3 regions of the Mesorhizobium sp. LEGMi-168a genome follow, and region 2 is predicted to be linked to each of the others. Evidence: predicted binding sites of a transcription regulator. Region 2 holds the regulator's gene; each other region holds the start of a gene.
What was found. The regulator LexA, encoded in region 2, represses DNA repair genes until DNA is damaged. The targets are predictions, from matches to a motif close to TGTTCNNNNTGTGTTCNG.
Positions count from the first base shown of each region.

Region 1: a site for LexA is predicted at 2,056-2,073, ahead of AC4FWB_RS05605 (PA0069 family radical SAM protein). Genes of this name have one in related genera too.
Region 3: a site for LexA is predicted at 1,921-1,938, ahead of AC4FWB_RS31145 (helicase-related protein). Genes of this name have one in related genera too.

Region 1 covers NZ_JBZEGV010000002.1:482,481-485,760, forward strand. The annotation lists gene AC4FWB_RS05590 (GFA family protein) at 1-46, shown strand, start outside; gene AC4FWB_RS05595 (hypothetical protein) at 167-1,141, opposite strand; gene AC4FWB_RS05600 (glycosyltransferase family 2 protein) at 1,495-1,998, opposite strand; gene AC4FWB_RS05605 (PA0069 family radical SAM protein) at 2,148-3,280, shown strand, end outside.
Region 2 covers NZ_JBZEGV010000001.1:146,165-149,444, forward strand. The annotation lists gene AC4FWB_RS00740 (ComEC/Rec2 family competence protein) at 1-1,299, shown strand, start outside; gene lexA (transcriptional repressor LexA) at 1,283-2,017, opposite strand; gene AC4FWB_RS00750 (molybdopterin molybdotransferase MoeA) at 2,134-3,280, opposite strand, start outside.
Region 3 covers NZ_JBZEGV010000040.1:17,436-20,715, reverse strand. The annotation lists gene AC4FWB_RS31145 (helicase-related protein) at 1-1,755, opposite strand, end outside; gene phbB (acetoacetyl-CoA reductase) at 2,463-3,188, opposite strand.

The DNA of each region.
Region 1 (3,280 bases), on a different contig from region 2:
CAGGCGCCGCAGCGCCTGGATGCCGGTCGAGATTCAGGGGATTTGACCGCCTAAAGCGCGTCGCGATCTTTCAGATTCGCTCCATGCGCTTTAGGTTTTTGATTTTACGCATGTCTTTGTCCCGAAACCGGTTCCCACTTTCGGGAGACATGCTTTTAGGTCCGGCTCAGCGGACGACCGGCTCGCCGTGGAAGCGGCGGCGTGACGGCTTGGAGACGCCGAAGCCGATTTCCATCATCAGGCGCGGCGTCTGCGCCGGCACAGTTCCCATATGGAAGCCGAACGGGTCCTCGACAAAGCCGAGGCCGGCCTCGCCCGTCAGCGTGACCGGGCTTTGCGGACCATAGACGTCCAGCACATCTTCCGCTGGATGGCCGACCAGAAGCGTCAGCTGATGCTTGAGCGCGCGGCGCTTGTGGCTGCCGCGGACATAGACATGTGGACCGGTGCCGGCATCGCAGGGTTTCAGATAGAAGAAGAATTTCAGCATGCGCCAGTCGTCGAGATCGAAATGGTATTTGCCGAGCGAGGCGAGGTTCTTGTCGGCGTCGGAAGCCTTTCCGGTCGGGAAGCTCCACCAGACGCGCGTCGTGATCAGTTTCGCCTGGCCGCCGAGATAATGCCGGGCGACGTCGAGAAGCAGCGGGTCGTTCTGGACGGCAAGAGCTGCCTTGCAGTCGAGGATGCGCTCGAAAAAGTGCCCGCTGAGCAGCGAGCGGCCGAAACGCTTTTCCGCCTCGGCATGCTCGCCCGGCATGAATTCGAGGCGGCGGTCGAAATTGCCGAAGCAAGGTGTGCGCTGCGCGAACGCTGCGATCTCCTCATGGATCGCCGGTGGCAGCATGAAACCCGAAAACAGCCCATCCGAGCGTAACGCCTCGACCACCGCCTCGCGATCGACGCCGGCGAATATCGTCTCTCCCGCATCTCCGAGCGGACGGGCTCGTTTGGCGCCCAGCCAGTGCATGCGGCGCCCCGGCATGGTGCGCGCCAGCACGAACATCGGCAGCCAAGCCGGATTCTCACGCAGGTCCTTCAGATAGGTCGGGATGCGCACGGCGATGCGCCTGAAGATGCTGCCGTTGCGGGCAATCGCCTCCAGGCTGGCCGCGCCGGATTGGTCTGGTGGAGCAAGATTCATCGGGTCCTCATATGCATGGCGTCCGCCGAAACGTCGGCCGGTCACAGTTTGGGCGTTCCCCAATCCCGATTGTCCCGCATAAGAAGATGCTAACCTTGTGGCTTTTATTGTGCAATGCACAATAGGGCGATGCCGCGAAATTTACCGCACCGCCCTCCCCTTCTCCCTTGTGGGAGAAGGTGTCGCCGAAGGCGACGGATGGGGGGTGTTGGACAGAGTGCGACGAGAAAATATAAAGCGATTTTAGGCGTTTAGGCTTGAGAGGCAGCGATCCGTCCAGCACCCCTCATCCGTCTCGGCGCTACGCGCCGATCCACCTTCTCCCACAAGGGGAGAAGGGGAAGTGTTGCAACTCACTTCGGCGGTGCAACCCAGATCTCGGCATTCAACCTTCTGGTTGCCAGGCCGCGCGCCAAAGCTTCGGCGCCGCGCGCGCTTTTCGCCAAGACAGCGGCCTGGCGCTTGCTGATGACAAGGCCTTCGGCCAGCGCCCGACTGCCTGAAAAGATCCGTGCCAGGAACGGCGCGCGATTGGCGCGCGCGCGGGAAAAACGCGCCGGCATGGTCTGCCTCGCCGTGTGGGCGGCGACCTCCTCGATCCAGCCTTCGGTCAGCCGCGCGCCGGGTTCCAGCAGCAGCAGCCAGTCGCCCTTGGCCTGGCCGATGCCGTCGGCAATGCCACCTGACACGTAGTGGCAGCCGGCATGCTCGGCGACGTAGTGAGTCTGGTCGGTCGAACCGGTGTCGCAGACGATGACATCGCGCACCACGCCCTCGACCGCGCCGCCGATCAGAGAGGCGAGCGTGCGGGCAAGGCCTTCTTCGTCGTTCCGGGTTTCGATGAGAACGCTGAGCATCCCTAGCCGAATAGCGGAAAGCCGGGCGCTGCGCCAGTTGCGCGTCCCAACCGAAAAAGTTCTTGCTTTGTTCTCATCGGCAAAATAGGAATAGTTTCATGAACAGAGCGATTCGACAGCCTGCCGACAGTCCCTGGGAGAGGGCGAAAATGGAACAGATCGTGCGCGCCGATATTGCCGCCTTCGGAGCAGGCAGGGCCGAGATGGCGAATGCCATGATCGAACAGAGCGGCATGCGCGTGCGGCCGGAGCGCAATCGCGGACGCTCGGCCGGCATCAATCCGTCCGGCCGCTTCGAGCCGGTCAGCCGGCATGTGTTCGACGACGGCTGGAACTCGCTGGAAGAGCTGCCGCCTTTCAAGACCGAGGTGCAGGTCGAGAAGCCGCGCACCATCATCACCCGCAACGAGTCGCCGGACATTTCCTTCGACCGGTCGATCAATCCCTATCGCGGCTGCGAGCATGGCTGCGTCTACTGCTTCGCCAGGCCGACGCATGCCTTCATGGGGCTGTCGCCGGGGCTCGATTTCGAGTCCAAGCTGTTCGCCAAGCCGGACGCGGCACGCATGCTGGACAGGGAATTGTCGAAGCCAGGCTACCAGCCGCGCACCATCGCCATCGGCACCAACACCGATCCCTACCAGCCGATCGAGAAGCAATACCGGATCATGCGCGAGATCCTGGAGGTGCTGGAGGCCCGCGGCCATCCGGTCGGCATCGTCACCAAGTCTGCGCTGGTGACCCGCGACATCGACATCCTGTCGCGCATGGCCGAACGCGGCCTCGCCAAGGTGGCGCTGTCGGTGACGACGCTCGACCGCATGCTGGCGAGAACGATGGAACCCCGCGCGTCGACGCCGACCAAGCGGCTGGAAGCGATCAGGCAGCTTTCGGATGCCGGCATCCCGGCCTCGGTAATGGTGGCGCCGATCATTCCGGGCCTCAACGATCCGGAAATGGAGCGCATCCTCGATTCGGCGCGCGCCGCCGGCGCCAGGGAAGCAGGCTATGTCATTCTGCGGTTGCCGCTGGAAGTAGCGCCTATCTTCAAGGACTGGCTGTTGCGGCACTATCCGGACCGCTACCGGCATGTGATGTCGCTGATCCGCTCGATGCGCGACGGCAAGGATTACGATTCGGAATGGGGCAAGCGCATGAAGGGCGCCGGCCCCTATGCCTGGCAGATCGGCCGCCGCTTCGAGATCGCCGCCAAGCGGCTCGGACTCAATGTCGAGCGGCGGCAGCTCAGGACCGACCAATTCGTCGCAGGCTCAGGCGCCGG
Region 2 (3,280 bases):
CTCGTCATCTCCGGCGTGGTTGTCGCCGCCGAGCGAAGCTTCATCATGCTGGCCGTGATGCTTGTCGCCGTGCTCTTCGACCGCGCGGCGCTGACGATGCGCAACCTGGCGATCTCGGCCATCGCCGTCATCCTTGTGTCGCCACATGAAGTGGTCGGTCCAAGCTTTCAGATGTCGTTTGCCGCGACCGCTGCCCTAGTCGGCGCCTATGCTGGCTGGGCCGACTACCGCGCCGACAAAGTGAGAGCGCCGCCGGCAAAGCGTTCGTTCCTGCGGTTCCTGTCGCGAAAGCTGGCGGTCGGAGCGGGTGGCGCCGCCATGACGTCGATCATTGCCGGAAGTGCTACGGCGCTGTTTGCCATCTGGCATTTCCAGCGCGTCTCGCCGCTCAGCTTATTGGCCAATCTGGCGATCATGCCGATCGTCACCGTCGTGATGTTCCTTGCCGTCGCCAGCGCGATCATGATGCCGTTCGGCTTCGACGGGCCTTTCCTCTATTTGATGGGCAAGGGTCTGACGGCAATGATCGCGATCTCGGCGTGGATTTCGCAATGGTCGCCGGTCGACGCCGTGGGGCTGATCTCGATCCAGTCGGTGCTGCTGGCGACCATCGCGCTCGTCATCGCCACCATGGCGACCACCTGGCTCAGGCTGGCGGCCGTTCCTTTCGCTCTGGCAAGCCTGTTGACGATCCCGCAGGTGCGCACGCCGGACCTGCTGATCTCCGAGGACGCACATCTGGTGGCCATGCCGATCGGCGGCGGCGAGCTCGCCGTCAACCGTGCCCGCTCCAACGAATTCACCACTGACAACTGGAAACGTGCGCTCAAGGCCGAAGCAATCGTGCCGCCAGAGACCTTCGCCGAAGGCGCGCTGGACATCGCCGACCCTGTCGACCTGCCGCCGGGGTCGCCGTTCTATTGCACCGGTGATCTCTGCATTGGCCGGCATCCGTCCGGCGCGATCGTCGCTTTGGCCGAGAATCGCGACAGTGCCAGGCCGGCCTGCGGCTTCGCCGACCTCATCGTCATCAACGACGCCACGGCCTATAATCCTTGCCGCGACCCGCGAGTCCTCGTCGTCACCAAGCGCCAGCTCGCACGTGACGGCAGTGCCGCCGTCTTCTTCGATCCGCAATCGGCAACGGCGCGGCCGGCCATTCGATATGCCGTCGAAAAGCCATATCGGCCTTGGCACGAGCAGCGAAAGTACTCACGTGAGGCAAGAGGCCTGCCGCCTTACCAGCGGCCTGAGAAGACCGATACGAAGCCGCCACAACCACTCAGTAGCGGCGGATGAGCCCGACCAGCTTGCCCTGAACCTTGACGCGGTCGGGACCGAAGATGCGGGTCTCATAGGCCGGATTGGCGGCCTCGAGCGCGATCGAGGCGCCCTTGCGGCGGAAGCGCTTGAGCGTCGCTTCCTCATCGTCGACCAGCGCCACCACGATCTCGCCCGGGCTCGCGGTATTGGCGTTGCGGATGATCACGGTATCGCCGTCGAAGATGCCGGCCTCGATCATCGAGTCGCCCTTGACTTCGAGCGCGTAGTGCTCGCCGCCCGCGATCATGTCCGGCGGCACTGTGATCGAATGCGTCTGGTGCTGGATGGCGTCGATCGGCACGCCGGCGGCGATGCGGCCCATCACCGGAATGGACACGGCCGAAACGGCATCGTCGTCATTGCTGGGCGTTGGCGTGCGCGAGGGCGCTGCCGGCTTGATCTGCCGGCCGAGATTGCCTTGGCCGCCCTGGATGACGCTCGGCGAAAACTTCTTCGCCGCGTTCAGGCCGGGCGCTATCGAATCTGGCAGCCGCAGAACTTCAAGGGCCCGCGCCCTGTTCGGCAGCCGGCGAATGAAGCCGCGCTCTTCCAACGCCGTGATCAGCCGATGGATGCCCGACTTCGAGGCAAGGTCGAGCGCCTCCTTCATCTCGTCGAAAGATGGCGGAATACCGCTTTCCTTGAGCCGTTCGTGAATGAACATCAGAAGTTCATGTTGTTTGCGCGTCAGCATGGCAACCCCCAGCGGGTCCTGAAACCAGAATCAGAAAACAAACCCAGAACAAACACTATCTGTTCCAGTTGTGTTCCGCAACCGTTTAAAGTTTAGTGAATGTGTTGACGTTTTGTTCAGCGTAACATCAGAACGCTGCATTCGGCGCCCGCTTCCGCTGCCGGGGCGAAGGGCTCGCGCACGATCAGGCCATTGGCGTTGGCCAGCGTCCTCAACATCGACGAATCCTGAATGCTAAACGGTGTCGCGACCAGCTGTCCGGCGTCCTCGCGCACGGCGGCCCGCACATAGTCTTGCCGGAGATCATTGGCGTGCATAGCGGCAGCCAATCGCGCGGTGCGGATGTCCTGCCGATGATCGCGGCCGCCCAGCCGTGCCAGAAGCGGCTTCAGGAACAATTGCGAGCAGACAAGGCTTGCCACCGGATTGCCGGGCAGGCCGATGCAGCGGATGTTGCCAAGCCGGCCAAACATCAACGGTTTGCCGGGGCGCATGGCGATCTTCCAGAAATCGAGCCGCATGCCTTCGCCGGTCAGCACGTCGTGGATCAGGTCGTGATCACCAACCGAGGCGCCACCGAGCGTCACGATGACATCAGCGCCAGCCTCGACTGCTTTCTTGACCAAGGCCGCGATTGCGTCGTGGCGGTCGGCCGCGATGCCGAGGTCGAGCGCGCGCGCCCCAACCGACTGGGCCGTAGCTGTGACGCCATAGGCATTGGACGAGATGATCTGGTCGGGGCCGAGCGCGCTGCCTGGGGGCAGCAGTTCATCGCCCGTGGCGATGATGGCGACCAGCGGCTGCCGCACCACGGTAAGGCTCGGATGATTGGCCGACGCCGCCAGCGAAAGCGCCGCCGGATCGAGCAGCCGGTCTTTTTCCAAGAGAACGTCGCCTTGCAAGAAGTCGAGGCCGGCTCGGCGGATGTTGCGTCCTGCGGACGTCGGTTCGGTCACCTCGATCCGGCCGCCGCCGAGGTCGCGGACATTCTCCTGGATGACGATCGTGTCGGCGCCTTCGGGCACGGGCGCACCGGTGAAGATGCGCACGGCCTCGCCCTTGCCGACAATGCCGGTAAAGCCGCGCCCCGCCGGCGCCATGCCGATCACCGAAAGCCGCGCCGGCGCCGAGGCCACGTCCGCAAAGTGTGCGGCATAGCCATCCATGGCCGAAGCGTTGAAGGGCGGCTGGGTGCGCAGCGCCAACACCGGTTCGGCCAGCACCCGGCCGGCCGCATCGGCCAGCGGCACGCTTTCGCCTGGC
Region 3 (3,280 bases), on a different contig from region 2:
CGCCTCGTCGCCGGCGACCAGCGTGCCGATCGGTGCGCCGATCCAGCGCAATATGCCGTCCGAGCCCAATGCCAGATCGCCGTTGGCGCAGGCGGCAAAGCGCTCTGAGCGCGCCTCGAATTCCGTGCTGAGCGCCTTCTGGGCGGCGGTGCGCACCGCCTTGGCATCCTCGCCGCCGGCGCTCTGGTCGGCGGTGAAGCGGAATCCCTGCAGCTCGCCGACGTGATGGCCTTCGACGAGGACGGTTCCGGTTGGGCTGATTTCGGCTTCAGGCATGGTATTTTCTCTAAGGCGCCGCATGAGGACGGAAGTCCTGCGGTCTACGAAGCGTTTCGTCAACCGCTCATGCAGCGCATCCGACAATCTGTCTTCGATTTCGCGCGTCTTTTCCTGCCAGTGTAGCTGATCGGCCAGCCAGCCAGGTCGGTTGGAGACGAAGGTCCAGGTGCGGATCTGGGCGATCCGGTGCGACAGCGTGTCGATATCGCCATCGGTCGTGTCGGCTCGCCGCACCTGCTCGGCCATGTAATTCTCATCAACATGGCCATGGCGCACAAGGTCCATGTAGATCGAGGCGATGAGGTCAGCATGCTGGGCGGGCGCGATCTTGCGGTAGTCGGGCAGCGCGCAGGCTTCCCAGAGCAGCGCCACGCGCTCCTTGCCGCTGGCGAGCGCGCGGATATCTGCGTCGCGCGACAGATGTTCCAGCGCCTGGGCGTCCACCGCCGGCAATGCCCGGGTCAGCCCTTCGACCGGCGCGTTGGTCTCGATCGAGCGCTTCAGGGCATCGAGGCTGGTGAAATCGAAATCGGCGGTGCGCCACTGCAGCACCTTCACCGGGTCGAAGTCGTGTCCCTCGATCTTCTTGACCAGATCCTCGTCGAACGGATCGACCTGACCGGTGACGCCGAAGGTACCGTCACGCAGATGCCGGCCGGCGCGGCCGGCGATCTGGCCGAGCTCGGCGGCGGTCAGGTTGCGGTACTGGTAGCCGTCGAACTTGCGGTTCTGGGCGAAGGCGACATGCTCGAGATCGAGGTTCAGGCCCATGCCGATGGCGTCGGTGGCGACGAGATAATCGACGTCGCCGGACTGGAAGATCTCCACCTGGGCATTGCGGGTGCGGGGCGAGAGCGCGCCGAGCACGACGGCAGCACCGCCCTGCTGGCGGCGGATCAGCTCGGCGATCGCATAGACCTCATCGGCGGAGAAGGCGACGATCGCCGTGCGCCGCGGCAGGCGGGTGAGCTTCTTCGAGCCGGCATAGGCAAGGTGCGACAGCCGCGGCCGCGTCACCACCGAGACGCCCTTCAGCAATTTCTGCAGGATGCCGTGCATGGTGGCGGCGCCGAGCAGCAGCGTCTCCTGGCGGCCGCGCAGATGCAGGATGCGGTCGGTGAAGATGTGGCCGCGTTCGAGGTCGCCGGCCAACTGCACCTCGTCGATCGCTACGAAGGCCGCATCGGTCTCGCGCGGCATCGCCTCGACGGTGCAGACAGAATATTTCGCAGCTGCCGGAACGATCTTCTCTTCGCCGGTGATGAGCGCCACCCTGTGGGCGCCGACCTTCTCGCAGACGCGCGTGTAGACCTCGCGGGCAAGCAGTCTGAGCGGCAGGCCGATGATGCCGCTCTCATGCGCCACCATGCGCTCGATGGCGAGGTGGGTCTTACCGGTGTTGGTGGGGCCGAGCACGGCCGTCACGTCGCGGCCCGAAAGGATCAGCGGCTGGGAGTGTTTCGGCTGGATATTCATCGGCTCGGAAATAAGGTTTCTGCCGCTTGTAGTCTGAAGCACGGCGGCGCCGCCGCATGTGACAGGCGACACATAGGCATTTAGAGCGCGAAGCGAAAGCGGAATGTTCCCATGAAGAGGTGGCGCGCCGACGGGCAAGGTCAAAATCTGCTGCCGATTAACCGTTGGAACGAGTCTGGAACGAATCGGCGACGAATCACTGACTCGCTCTGATTCAGGTTTTGTTCACGGCTATATGTGGATTTTTTGACGCTGAGTCTCACCACATGCTGAATCCGGGAACTGGCCCGTTTCATGCTTGGCTCGGGCGAGATCCGAAGGGCCGTTAACTTTTGCCGGTGAACAATCGTGGTCGGATCGAGCGTCGCCGCCAACATTATGAAATGGTTGACCTTTCCTAATCGCCGTTAATCATTTCGACGCCGTTTCCGGCTCGGCGCGTTAACTTTTCGGCCAAAGCCGGAACGAATCGGCGACGAATCAGCGATCTGCGAATTTTCTCGTTTTGTTCACCCCTAGATATGGTGTTGTCCACAGCTTGCGCACCGAAAATTCACAAGCTGCAAACGAGGTTTCGCACAGGGCGCGCGGAGGCCGTTAACTTTTGCGTGCCGAATTGAGGCATGCGTCACGCGTCCCGCCGGGAGCGCAGACAAAAACAGGCGGCCCGATGACGCCGGGCCGCCTGCCGTCGATGTCAAAAGATCTCAGGTGAAATATTGGCCGCCATTGGCGGTGATCGTCGAGCCGGTGATGAAACCGGCCTCGTCCGAGGCCAGGAAGACGACGCAGCGCGCGACCTCTTCCGGCTCGCCGAGACGGCCGACCGGGATCTGCGGGATGATGCGCTCGTTGAGCACCTTCTCGTCGATCGCCTTGACCATCTCGGTGGCGATATAGCCCGGACAGATGACGTTGACGGTGATGCCCGCGCGAGCACCCTCTTGAGCAAGAGCCTTACTGAAGCCGATGTCGCCGGCCTTGGCGGCGGAATAATTGACCTGGCCGGCCTGGCCCTTCTGGCCGTTGATCGAGGAAATGGTGATGACGCGGCCGAACTTGCGGTCGCGCATGCCGCTCCACAGCGGATGCGTCATGTTGAAGACGCCGGAGAGGTTGGTGTCGACAACCTCCTTCCACTGCTCGCGGGTCATCTTGTGGAACATGGCGTCGCGGGTGATGCCGGCATTGTTGACCAGCACCGAGACCGGGCCGAGATCGGCTTCGACCGTTTTGATGCCGGCGGCGCAGGCGTCGTAGTCGGCGACCGACCATCTGTAGACGGGGATGCCGGTCTCGGCCTTGAACTTCGCGGCCGCCTCGTCGTTGCCGGCATAGTTCGCGGCCACCGAATAGCCTGCGCTCTTCAAGGCGACCGATATCGCCGCACCGATGCCGCGCGATCCGCCCGTGACGATTGCTACTTTGGTCATGTGCTCCTCCCTGTTGGTCGGAGGAGCGAATAGGGAGTAGCGACTAGCGAGTAGGGAACCCAATGTCCCGTCGCGCCGGCGCCATTCTTCCC